One region of the Paraliobacillus zengyii genome, then DNA from elsewhere that is predicted to be linked to it. Evidence: a T-box and tRNA genes for the amino acid it is inferred to sense, from the RefSeq annotation. Region 1 holds a T-box; the other holds one or more tRNA genes.

Region 1 (6,805 bases):
ACCTTACTTAGACTTTCCATTAATTACTGAGAATCCAAAACCATTTTTCGGTATAAGCGATTTATCTGTTTTACTTAATGGGCTCTATACACGTACTGGTATTTGTAATTATCATTTTAAAATTAGCACGTTAGTCGGCAAGCATTCGTTCGAGCAAATAGATCTTTTTAACCACCTATTTTTAAATGATCATCAATCTGCTAATCAATTTATAACGTTTCCTTACACCTTCTTACGCGGAAATTCGCTCAGCGGAACAGTAGTTGGTGGTAACATTAGATGTTTCTTAAAATTAGCAGGTACTCCTTATTTACCTAATCCAACCAACAAGCTATTATTTCTTGAAAGCCTCGGTGGTGGATCAAATAGGACTGCTTCTTTATTAGCACAACTTGACCAAATTGGATATTTCAATCAATGTAACGGGGTATTATTAGGCACTTTCACGGAAATGGAATCTAAGCAGGCCCAACCAACAGTAGAAGAACTTGTTTTAGAAATTACAGATAAGTACCAACTGCCGATTGTAAAAACAAATCAACTCGGACATGGATCTAATGGACATTGTTTACCTATAGGGGCTCACATTCATTTATCATTACCGGACTAAGTGTTTTTTTACCTGTAAACTATTACTTTGTGATCATTGGAGCATCTACTCTTGCTAAACTCTATTTAGTCTAATCGGTTTTATTATTGAGATATTTTCTGTATCTTATTTCATTAAAAAGCCAGCTTAAAACCCCATACATTAAACCAAATATCACCGAATTTAAAATATAATAAGATAGCATTTCAAACGTATCATTAGAGAAGTAATCTAATCCCAAGCTGATTAAAAAGAACAGAATACCGCCTAAAAGAACACCGTATAGGAGTATATACTTCCACTTACCCATTTTTCTTATCTTTTCCCATCTTTGCCATTGTGCCTCTTTATTGGCCATCCAAATTCACATCCTTCCTTATCACATGCTTTCGTTTATTTTTACAACTTTTCTTTTTCTTTTAGCAAAGTATCTAATTTCTCTTCAATTCTAGTTAAATCACTTTTTCTATTTATACTACTGATAAATAATTTTACAATAAGGATTATAAAAATTATAAAAACAATCATACCAATAAAACTAACTAAAGAAAATAGTATATCACCAGTGTTAAACCCACCTACTCCTATAGCTAAAAACATGTGGTTTTCCTCCCTTAAAAATATTGTTACTTCATTTATATCTTTCAATCATATCTCTAATAATTATTTTAACATAATATAACATTTAGAATTAAATTAGTTCATTTTAAAAATTACATCTTATAAAGTGAAACAATCTGAACATATTAACAATTGAGGTGATGATTAAATGGAACGAAATAATAAAGATCAGACTATACAAGAAGAAAAAAGTCGTGAACGCATAAGTGTAGACTCTGAGCTAACTAATAATTTATTAGACATTGATAGAGAGCAACAGGGCGATTCTATAAATGAGCACAAAAATAGAGAAGCTGGCAATACTTTTATTGCAGATAAAGTGATTAAACAAACATTTAACAATTCATAAAACAATTAAATAAAGTAAATCCGACAGTGTCTAAACAATTAGACACTGTCGGATTCTTATAGTGAATCTTAAAAAACTAATCGTATATTATTCTGAACGTACTTATCCTCTTAATTCCGCTTGATGTTCTGCTTTTACAGCGGTTAATATTTCTTGATAAGAGTTCTCTACTTCCTCATCTGTTAGCGTTCTCTCCGGATCAAGGTAAAGTAAATTGAATGCAATTGACTTCTTACCAGATTCTAGATTCTCTCCTTGATAGAGGTCAAATACGCGTACTTCTTTGACTAAATCTCCTGCTGAAGCTTCTATTGTAGCTTGAATAGAACCTGCTGGTACATCTTGATCTACAACTAAAGCGATATCCCGTGAAACGGTTGGGAAACGTGGAATCTTCGCAAAGTTTGGTTCATCTATGTGAGCATCCATTACGTAATCCAAATCAATATCACATACATACGTATCTTTTAAATCGAATTCCTGCTGCAAGCGTGGGTGAATTTGACCGATAAAACCAACTATTACATTATTTACTTTCACTTGTGCCGTTCTTCCTGGATGCATACCTTCGACCACCGCTTCTTCGAAAGTTGCGACAAGATTTAAACGATCAAGTAATCCCTCTAAAATACCTTTTACAAGATAAAAGTCGACTGATCTTTTTTCTTGTTGCCATGGATGTGTTAGCCATTCACCTGTGATCGCAACTGTTGCTCTCAGTTTTTCTTCTGGTTGCTTTGTTACATTTTCCTCTTCTGATAGGAAAACAGAACCAACCTCATAATAACCTAGATTCACTTGTTTTCTCGCAATATTATACGAAAGAGAGTCAAGCATTTCAGGTAACATGCTCAAACGAAGTGTACTATGTTCTTCACTCATTGGCATCGATAGCTTCACAGGTGTGAATCCTGCTTCCTTAATTTCAGGACTAACTAATAGTGTTGCACGTTCCTTCGTTGTTAGGGAGTACGTGATAGCTTCCATCAATCCAGCGCTTTCGAAGTACTTCTTCACTTCACGTTTTACAGTTTGACGCTTGGTTAAGCCCCCAGCTAATGCTCCTTGAGGTAATGTATAAGGTAATAAATCATACCCATAAATGCGTGCAATTTCTTCTAACATATCCTCAAAAATCGTGATATCTTGTCTCCGTGTGGGTACGTGAATAGTAAATGTCCCCTCGTTTTGGTCAAAAGAAAAGCCGAGCTTTCGGAGAATGTCTGCAATATCATCGACTGAGATATCTGTACCTAGACGATTATTCACACGGTTCGTTTCAATTACTACTTGTTTTTCTGATTTATCTAACTGATCAAACTCGACTACATCAGATAATACCTTCCCATTTGCATATTGACTTAGCAACTGGCAAGCTCGAAGTCCAGCACGTTTGACACGATTTGGATCAACACCTTTTTCAAAACGTGTACTAGATTCACTTCGCAATCCATGAAATTTGGAAGCTATGCGCACTGCTTTTGGATCAAAATACGCCGCTTCTAAAAGAACTGTTGTTGTTTCATCCGTTACTTCAGCGTTTGCCCCACCCATTACACCAGCAAGTGCTGTTGGTGTAGTGCCGTTTGTGATAACTAAATGGTCTGTTTTTAATGTGCGTTCTTTATCATCTAAAGTTTGTATGCTCTCATTTTCTTTTGCACGACGAACAATAATTTCGTTTGATCCAAACTGATCAAAGTCAAACGCATGTAAAGGTTGACCATATTCAAGTAAAACATAGTTTGTAATATCTACTACGTTGTTAATCGGTCGAATACCAGCTGCAATTAAATAGTTTGACATCCATAATGGAGAAGGACCGACTTTAATATCCTTCACAACGAATGCACCATAATACGGATTTAACTCTGGTGCTTCGACTGTAACTTTAACTTGATCTGTCGCCTTTTCTGCAGTTGTTTCTACTGTCTCATCTGGCAGTTGCACTTGTACATCTAAAATTGCTGCTACTTCATATGCAACACCAAGCATGCTTAATGCATCAGATCGATTCGGTGTTAATCCTAATTCTAAGATGGCATCGTCTAAATTCAATAAGGATGCCGCTTCTGTTCCTACTTCTACATCATCAGGAAAAACAAAAATACCATCTGCAATATCTTTCGGTACAAACTTCTCTTCTATCCCTAACTCTTGTAAAGAACAAATCATACCGTTAGATTCGACACCACGAAGTTTAGCTTTCTTAATTTTGAAATTGCCAGGTAACACAGCCCCTGGTTTTGCTACTGCAACTTTTTGTCCTTTTTCAATATTTGGTGCACCACAAATGATTTGTAATGTTTCTTCTCCAACATTAACCTGACAAAGATTTAATTTATCAGCATTTGGATGTTTCTCACATTCTTCAACATAACCAACAACAACATTTGTACTTTTCGCTGCTATATATTCAATTCCTTCTACTTCAATTCCTGTTTTTGTGATTTTATCTGCTAATGATTCAGGTGAAATATCTTCTAAATCAACATATTGTCTTAACCAATTGATTGATACGAGCATGTTTATCCCTCCTAATTACGCTTTATGATATTGTTTTAAGAATCGAGCATCATTTGTATAGAAATGGCGAATATCATCGACACCGTATTTCAACATTGCAATGCGTTCTGGTCCCATTCCAAATGCAAAACCACTATAGACTTTAGGATCATATCCGGCCATTTCTAATACGTCTGGGTGAACCATACCACCACCAAGAATTTCAATCCAGCCTGTATTTTTACAAACAGAACAACCCTTTCCACTGCATACCTTACAAGAGATATCCATCTCAACTGATGGTTCCGTAAACGGGAAAAAACTCGGACGTAAACGTATTTCTCTTTCTTCTCCGAAAAATTGTTTCGCGAATTGATTTAAGACACCTTTTAAATCACTCATTTTTACATCTTTATCAACATAAAGACCCTCAACTTGTGTAAATTGGTGAGAATGTGTCGCATCATCTGTATCACGTCGATACACTTTCCCAGGGCAAATCATTTTTACAGCTTTACTACCTTTATATTCACCCATTGTTCGAGCTTGAACAGGCGAAGTATGTGTTCGTAATAACAATTCTTCTGTAATATAGAAAGAATCTTGCATATCGCGTGCTGGGTGATCTTTCGGTAAGTTTAATGCTTCAAAATTATAATAATCTGTTTCTACTTCTGGACCCTCTCGAACCTCAAATCCCATCCCAATAAATAAATCTTCAATCTCTTCGACAATACTAGTTAATAAATGTGGTCCCCCAACTTGAACAGGCCGACCTGGTAACGTCACATCAATTTTTTCGGTTAACAGTTTTGCATCTAATGCTTTTGTTTCTAGTGCTGCCTTTTTTTCATCTAGTTGTGTCGCAATGGCTTCACGAACTTTATTCGCTAATTCCCCGATAACTGGTCGTTCCTCAGCAGATAGTTTTCCCATCCCTCTTAACACTTCCGTAATCGGTCCTTTTTTCCCTAAGTAAGAAACACGTACTTGCTGTAGTTCCTCTAATGTTGAGGCTTCTTCTACTTTCGCTAAAGCTTCTTCTTGTAACGCTTGTAACCGTTCTTTCATGAAATAACCTCCTTATATTCTTGTTTTCGACTCAATTTACGCACATAAAAAGCCTTCATCCCATAAAAGGGACGAGGCTTCGAATCGCGGTACCACCCTTGTTGACAAATATCTATTTGCCCACTCTAACTTGATAACGGAATTAATTCCGGAACGTTTTTACTTCATAAATAAAGGTCCAAACGTCAGCTCCAGAGTGAAAATTCAACTTTACTCCATGCAAGAAGCTTACAGTCTAAGGCTCCTTTTCCCTGAATCATCGAATAGTTGTAAAGTCTACTGACTCTTTCTTTGCTTGTAAATATATATGTATCTTATCTTATTATAGAAAATTCCAAACAAAGATGCAACTAAAACTCAAAAAATCAACGTTATTACTTTGTTGTGACAATTTGATAGAGCATGATACCAGTTGCAACACTTACATTTAAAGACTCTGCTTGGCCATAAATTGGTATGTGTACACGCTGATCTGCCACCTCTAATAAATTCTGATCAACACCTGCACCTTCATTTCCAACTATTAGTGCTAGTTGTTCTGGAATGGCTATTTCCTGAATTGGACTTGCTTGTTCTAATGTTGAACCCCAAATGCTTACATTTTGGCTTTTTAATTCCTTCGTATATGCAAGTAAATTCTTTCTAGCAATTGGTAAATGAAAAAGTGAGCCTTGTGATGCCCGGATAACTTTATCATTATAAAGATCAACAGTTCCATCTCCTAATACTACAGCATCAAAACCTGCTGCATCTGCTGTGCGAATCATTGTTCCAACATTCCCTGGGTCTTGAATGGCATCTAACAATAACAACTTTTGATTATTCACAATTTTTAATTCTTTCATTTGAACAATTGCCGCAATTCCTTGTGGTGTTTTAGTATCTGTAAGATGTTGCATTACGTTCTCTGTAACATAAGTGATTTTATCTGATAATGCCTCAATTTCCTCAGGTATTTTAGCTCCATCTTGTAGAATTAAAGCTTCCACATCCCAATCACTTCTTAGTACTTCTTGTACAAGATGCAAACCTTCTATTATAAATAGTTGCTGTAGCTCGCGATGTTTCTTGATTTTTAATTTATTCCATTGTTTGATTGTTTCATTTTTTACTGATGTAATCATTTTATTCATCCTTTATTTAATGTCTTTCCTATCATACATATTTTTACTAGGTCTGGTCAAACTAATCTTAGTAAAAAAATATTATAATGGGGTGAATGTATGGATTTAAATCTACGTAAAGCAATTTTGGCTAATGTATCAGATAATGACAAGTCGCAATTAGAAGCAACAATTGTTGATGCCATTCAAAGTGGCGAAGAAAAAATGTTACCTGGTTTAGGCGTATTATTTGAATTAATTTGGCAGCAATCTGATCAAAGTGAGCAAAAAGAGATGCTAGACTTATTAGAACAAGGTGTAAAACAAATACAATAGGTATACATGTAAAGGAGTTGTTCATTTGAGCAACTTCTTTTGGTTTTATGAAATAAATACTAATTGCTATAATGGGCCCCATCCGTTAAAATAGAAGTAATAATAGAACGAAATGAGGTACATTAATGGATATCAGATTGTTACAAAATATGATGCAGGCACAAGCCATGTCGAATTTCTCATCCGGGTCAACTAATTCTTCTAGTTCATCCATGTTTGAAGAAATGTTCC
Region 2 (6,805 bases), 250 kb from region 1:
CTCGATCTGATTTATCAAGCGGGTTTAAATCATTATTATGAAGAAATTTAACAATTTTATCTGCTTGTATGTCAGTAAGATTTATACGGTATTGTTTGGCGTAACTAAGTAATTCTTTTTTTGAAATATTTTTTAATTTTTTTTCAATCATTTGTTTAATAAATGGTTGCATGTTTTATCACCTCTAGTTTCGGGTATATTTATACTCAATGCAATAATATATGCCGGTTTTTATGAATATGTACCAACAATTTAGATTTAAAGTTTAATTAGTTGCAATATAAAACAGAGTGATATAGCATAACATGCTGTAGCAGAAATTGGGATAACAGGAAAGGTGTGCTTAGTAATTAATGAAAAAGAATAAATGGATTTATCGAGGACTAATATCAGTGATTGCAATTATTTTTATTATATCATTTAAAGAATATCAAACAAGAATCGACACGCTGAAGCAAGAAAAACAGCAATTAGAGCAAAAAAACAATCAACTAGAAGCTACAGCTTCATATAATGATATTAAATCTACTGATGTTGAAACAGCTAATTATAAAAATTGGTCGGAATTAGAAAATACGGCAGAAAATTTTGTTGCAGATAGCGATGGGGAATTTAAAAAATCATGGGGTATATATTTAGCAAATGAAGCAAAAAAATATGAGATTGATCCTTATATTGTATATGAACTTTTAAAAGTTGAAACAGGAAATACATTCGATCCGGATTTAGTTGGTCCAGAAACAAAATACGGACAGGCATATGGTATGTCTCAATTCATGAAGAATACAGCTCCATGGATTGCAGATATGGCTGATTTACCTTATGATGAAGAACTTTTATTTGATCCATACTATTCAATTCAGTTGTCTGTGGTATATTTAGACTTCTTACATCACGAGTATGACAATTGGGATGAAGCTTTAACGGCTTATCACCGCGGAATGTCTGGAATGGAGACATATAAAGAGTCAAACGGTACTGCAAAAAGTGACTATGCAAACAAAATTCAAACTAAAGCAGAAGAACATAAAACTGTTGTACTGGCTAAATAATTTGGAAAAAGTTACAGGGTAAAGAATAGCCGGATTATTGACAGACTAAAAAGGCACCTCATAAATGAAAGCGAGGGACCTTAAATGGATCAATACACTCCAGATGAAAAAAAGGAAGAAATACAAGATGCACCTAAGTTCGGTACGGAAGCTGATACAGATACAATGGTTATGAATCAGCAAGGGGCACAAGATACAGATTTAACCAATTCGTCTGACTTGTTAGATCAATCGAATGTTAGGGATGAAGAATTTGCAGCGGAATTAACTGCAAATGATTTTAATGAACCTATTGCTTCAGAACAGGTAAAGGAAAGATCAGAAGTAGAGGCAAAAACCGGTTTTGGGTGGTTTGCTGTTGTTGCTTCTATAATATCATTTTTTCTAATGCCGATATTTTTAAGTGCAACAGGGATAATAGTTGGGTTTATTGCTAAAAGTCGTGGGGCCGATACGTTAGGAAATACTGCAATTATTGCAGGGGCACTTTCCATGATTATCACATTATTTATTGTTCCATTTTTTTAAAAGCTATGGAGCTAAGAGTGAATTGAATTGTCTACCATCATTTGGGTGACAACAGTTCAATCCCTCTTAGCTCTTTTTGTGTTATTTGTTAGTCACTGACAAGCTTTTATCCACAGTTAGCGATCGAGAAAAATTATGAGATAAGTACGTTACAATCACTGTTAACTATAAAGAATATTCATCCTGTAATGGCCTTTTAATGCCCTCTCCGTGTTTTAATTATAAACAACCACATAACTGTCCAATAACATTGCTTCAGCTTCTTACGCCTCTTTATATCGGTCCACTAGCTAGTTATAATGTACTAGTCTGAATTAGTTTATATATTGTGGAAAAAGATAACGTGCATTTTCTTGTAAATCATGAACATCAACTTTCGGATTCAATGCACTAAAATCAGTCACATACTGTTCCAAGTTCCAATTTAAAGATTGTCCATTTATTTGATCCATAACACTTATAAAAGTATCGCCGACACTTATTTTATAAGATACAACTTTAAATGTAAGTTGCTCTTTAGAGTCAATAACTTTACTGTCTTCATCATTCGTAAGGGTTGGATCGTCTATGGTATAGTTAATAGGGGAGCCAATTTTAAGGTCTATAAAGATACTGAAAAGGCACAGTATGATAAATGTATATATAAACAATTTTCTTATTCCCATTTTAGAGTGGCTCCTTTTTGATTTAATAGAAGTTGAAACTAATTGTCTTGTTCTATCGTATACTAAATATAAGCGAGGGGAAGTGATTAGATGTCAATTTTAGAACTTGATTGGATTAGTTTAGTGATGGTTGGTTTAGGTACTTTGTTTTTAATGGGTGAACTGTTAATTAATATGCGAGGTTTCTTTGCATTATTAGGATTTGGTTTTATAACTGTCTATTTTTTAACGTATCTTGATCCAGGTATGTTTGTGATAATGTTAGTCTTTTATTGTATTGGAATTTTACTGATCATAATTGATGGTAAATTAATAAATGATGGGACACTTGCTTCGGTTGGTGCGCTTTGTATGATTTTATCAGTCGGTCTAAGTTCTCCAAATTGGACTGCGGGATTATATGCTATAATTGGCGTTTTAGTCGGAGGGTTTGGTTCTTTGTTCTTTCTCAAAGTATTTAAGGGTAGAAAAATGTGGAATAAGTTAGCATTAATGGACCAACTTACAGCAGACAAAGGGTATAGTACAATGAATCAATCATATAAAAAATTAATTGGAGAAGAGGGAATTACAACTACTGATATGCGGCCGGTTGGCACAGTGCGCATTAATGACATTGATTATAGTGCTGTTACAAATGGTCAATGGTTGAAGAAAGATACACCTATCTTAGTCAAACAAGTGGATGGTACGAGAATATTAATTGTTCCAAAATAAACTGAATGAAATATTGTTACTCTATATAGAGTAGCAATATTTTTTTTTGCAATGGAGAAGATAGATAGTAATAACCTGTTTAAAACCATTGAATATGCTAAAATTTACATTTAAATACTTAATTTGTCGAAAAATAGCTAGTCTTGTGTAAATTTAGTGTAAAGTTTAATTAAAATTCTTTACAATTCGCAAGTAGTTCATTAATAATGGTAGAGGTGTTGTTTTCGTAATAATAAAAAAAGAAATGAAGGGATGAAAAAATCCAATGGAAATTGATGTGCAATCACTTGTCTTTCTATTTGTTGGTGGATTAGGTATCTTCTTATTAGGTATTAAATATATGGGGGATGGACTACAAAAAATAGCAGGGGAAAGATTAAAAGACATTCTTGATAAGTTTACTAGTAATCCATTTATGGGTGTATTAGCTGGTATAGTCGTAACTATTTTATTACAAACTAGTACGGGAACAACGGTCTTAACAGTAGGTTTAGTTAATGCCGGATTTATGACACTTAGACAATCTATTGGTGTTATAATGGGTGCCAATATCGGTACCACAGTTACTGCGTTTATTATAGGTATTAAAATAGAAGCATACGCACTACCTATATTGGCAGTTGGTGCATTGATGATTTTCTTCCTTAAAAGTAAAAAGGCCGCAAATATTGGACAAACTATCTTCGGTTTTGGTGCACTATTCTACGGTTTAGATCTAATGGGAAATGGTTTGGAGCCGCTTCGAGATGTTCAAGCATTTCACGAATTGACAGTTGATATGTCTACTAATCCTATATTAGGTGTAATTGTAGGAACATTATTTACTGTAATTGTTCAAAGTTCAAGTGCGACTATTGGTATCCTACAGAGTTTGATGGCTGAAGGAGCGATAGAATTACAGGCAGCATTACCTGTGTTGTTCGGTGACAATATTGGTACTACGATTACTGCAATATTAGCATCAATTGGTGCAACCGTAGCGGCAAGACGTGCAGCATTAACACATGTTATATTTAATATTATTGGAACTGTGCTTGTTCTATTAATTATTGGTCCATATACGCAATTCATTGGATATATTCAGGAACAGTTATCATTAAATGCCGAAATGACTATTGCATTTGCACATGGTATATTTAACTTTTCAAATACATTTATTCAATTTCCGTTTATAGGTGGACTTGCTTATTTGGTAACTAAAATAATTCCTGGTGAAGATTCCGTTGTTAAATACCAACCGACACATCTAGATCCAATATTTATTCAACAATCACCTTCAGTTGCGCTTCAACAATCAAAAGAAGAAGTAATTCGTATGGGACAATATGCACATAAAGGTTTAGAAGAAACCAGTTTGTTTTTAAATAACCATCACACAAAACATGCTGAAGCAGCATTACAAGTTGAAAATGCTCTAAATAAATTAGACCGAGAAATCACAGATTACTTAGTTCAATTATCTAGTTCTTCTCTGTCTGATTTCGAAAGTGCTAAGCACTCTACGTTAATTGATTCTGTTCGGGATATTGAAAGAATAGGGGATCATTTTGAAAATATAGTCGAATTAATTCAATATAAAATCTCAAACAAAATTAGTCTCACAGCACAAGCAAAAATAGATGTGAATGAAATGTTTGATTTAACTGCTTTGACTGTAAAACAAGCAATTCAAGCATTAGATAAAAATGATCGGGAATTAGCATTACAAGTAGTACAACAAGAAAATCAGATTGATAAAATGGAAAGAACCTTCCGTAAGAAGCATATTATTCGATTAAATGAAGGGCTGTGTTCTGGTGCTTCTGGTATTGTTTTTGTGGATATCTTAAGTAATCTAGAACGTATTGGAGATCATTCATTAAATATTGCAGAAGAAGTATTAGGAGAAAAAAGTCCTGAAGCTATACATTAAAAAAAGGGGGGATATTCCCTCCTTTTTTAATAATTTTACTATAAATATTGGACACTTAGATAAAAAATATTTAGGGTTTGTGTAGAAAAAGCTTGAATGATTTAATAGGACATGCTATATTAATTTTGTTGCGCAAATATAAAAACAAAAAAAGTTATTGACAGTATTTTTAATCCGTGTTATATTATATATCGTCGCTTGATTGACATGAATTTTTTAGAAGATACTTAATTAGAAACAATTAATTATTATTCCACAGTAGCTCAGTGGTAGAGCAATCGGCTGTTAACCGATCGGTCGTAGGTTCGAGTCCTACCTGTGGAGCCATTATGGCGGTGTAGCTCAGCTGGCGAGAGCGTACGGTTCATACCCGTGAGGTCGGGGGTTCGATCCCCTCCGCCGCTACCAAATTCAATATTTATAAGTGTCTTACTATGGCGGTCGTGGCGAAGGGGTAAACGCACCGGATTGTGATTCCGGCATACGTGGGTTCAATTCCCACCGGTCGCCCCATATGTAAGGACCCTTAGCTCAGTTGGTTAGAGCTATCGGCTCATAACCGATCGGTCGCAGGTTCGAATCCTGCAGGGTCCACCATTTTAAAAGAATAATTTTTACGGAGGATTACCCAAGTCTGGCTGAAGGGATCGGTCTTGAAAACCGACAGGGGCTTCGCGGCTCGCGGGGGTTCGAATCCCTCATCCTCCTCCATTTTTCTTTTATACATAATAAGGCTCGGTAGCTCAGTCGGTAGAGCAACGGACTGAAAATCCGTGTGTCGGCGGTTCGATTCCGTCCCGAGCCATCTTAAAAGAGGCTGAGACATAACTAGCCAAAATAACGAAAAAGATTCCGATCATCTTAGGAAGATGGTCGGAATCTTTTTTTGTTGGATTATTTTCAGGATTTGTTGGACCATGCGCATGCTTAGCCGTGTACTTTCTCAAGTTCACCGCCATGAATGCAAATCCTAATTCATTTTCCACTTTCTTCTTGCCTCTTACTGACATACGAGTGAAACGCAAATTAGCCTTCAAAAATCCGAAGACTGGTTCTACATCTATTTTTCGTTTGCCATAAATTTTACCGGTTTCTTTTTCTGAAAGCTGCTGTTTTGTGTATGCTTTTTGTTGTTCCCATTTTTGATTATAATAAATTTTTCGATTCTTTCCTTCCTTTGCTTTTGTACAGTGGGAACGCAACGGACAATCCGAACAGTCTTCACATTCATAGACTTTAAAGGATCGGGTGAAGTTATCTTTACCTGTTCGATTAGATAGATACTGGAAAGCCACTTTTTTATCATTTGGACAACGGAAAGAATCACTCGCTTCATCATACGCCCAGTTCATTGTGTTAAAAGGGTCTTGCTTATATTTCTTTGTCTTCTCTTTTCGATACCTATTGTATGTAATCAGCGGGATGCGCTCCCGATTAATGCGGACATCTTCATAATTCTGTTCACTTCCATACCCTGCATCAGCTACGATATATGTGGGAAGTTCAAAGAAGCTTTCCTCGATTTTATCTAGAAAAGGAGTGAATGTGCGTACATCAGTTGGATTGGGAAATACGTCATATGCGAGTGTATATTGTCCTTCGGTCGCAATTTGTACATTGTAACCTGCTTTTAATTGGCCATTCTTCATATAATCGTCTTTCATGCGCATAAAGGTGGCATCATGGTCTGTCTTTGAATAACTATTGCGCGCTTCAAATATAAGCCTATCCTTTTCGTATTTTTGTTTGCGTGCTACGTAATCTTTAAACTGTTTGCGGTATTTTTTTGGTGTTTTCCTTGCAGAGCGAAGCTGCTTCCGTTTGCTGACATCTTTACTTTCTTCGATCTGTTTGTCGTATCCTTCAACGGTCTTCTCTAGTTTCTCAACTACTTTTTCGAGTTCTTTAGTGGATAGTTCTTCCGTACTTTC

What was found. A T-box is a leader RNA that pairs with one kind of tRNA and senses whether it is charged. The one in region 1 lies ahead of pheS (phenylalanine--tRNA ligase subunit alpha), so its partner is inferred to be a tRNA-Phe.
Region 2: it encodes a tRNA-Phe, which carries the amino acid that the T-box ahead of pheS (phenylalanine--tRNA ligase subunit alpha) is inferred to sense. The anticodon was not compared.

The regions. Positions count from the first base shown of each region.
Region 1 covers NZ_CP029797.1:2,483,264-2,490,068, forward strand. The annotation lists gene DM447_RS12670 (S66 peptidase family protein) at 1-610, shown strand, start outside; gene DM447_RS12675 (hypothetical protein) at 681-947, opposite strand; gene DM447_RS12680 (DUF4083 domain-containing protein) at 989-1,189, opposite strand; gene DM447_RS12685 (hypothetical protein) at 1,359-1,559, shown strand; gene pheT (phenylalanine--tRNA ligase subunit beta) at 1,662-4,085, opposite strand; gene pheS (phenylalanine--tRNA ligase subunit alpha) at 4,101-5,135, opposite strand; T-box leader at 5,200-5,436, opposite strand; gene DM447_RS12700 (TrmH family RNA methyltransferase) at 5,510-6,259, opposite strand; gene sspI (small acid-soluble spore protein SspI) at 6,359-6,574, shown strand; gene DM447_RS12710 (lytic transglycosylase domain-containing protein) at 6,700-6,805, shown strand, end outside.
Region 2 covers NZ_CP029797.1:2,231,656-2,238,460, reverse strand. The annotation lists gene DM447_RS11415 (DUF2624 family protein) at 1-172, opposite strand, end outside; gene DM447_RS11410 (transglycosylase SLT domain-containing protein) at 354-1,052, shown strand; gene DM447_RS11405 (nucleoside recognition domain-containing protein) at 1,137-1,580, shown strand; gene DM447_RS11400 (hypothetical protein) at 1,895-2,245, opposite strand; gene DM447_RS11395 (NfeD family protein) at 2,336-2,962, shown strand; gene DM447_RS11390 (Na/Pi cotransporter family protein) at 3,228-4,874, shown strand; tRNA gene DM447_RS11385 (tRNA-Asn) at 5,127-5,201, shown strand; tRNA gene DM447_RS11380 (tRNA-Met) at 5,206-5,282, shown strand; tRNA gene DM447_RS11375 (tRNA-His) at 5,312-5,387, shown strand; tRNA gene DM447_RS11370 (tRNA-Ile) at 5,395-5,471, shown strand; tRNA gene DM447_RS11365 (tRNA-Ser) at 5,493-5,585, shown strand; tRNA gene DM447_RS11360 (tRNA-Phe) at 5,607-5,679, shown strand; partial or broken gene DM447_RS11355 (IS1182 family transposase) at 5,693-6,805, opposite strand, start outside.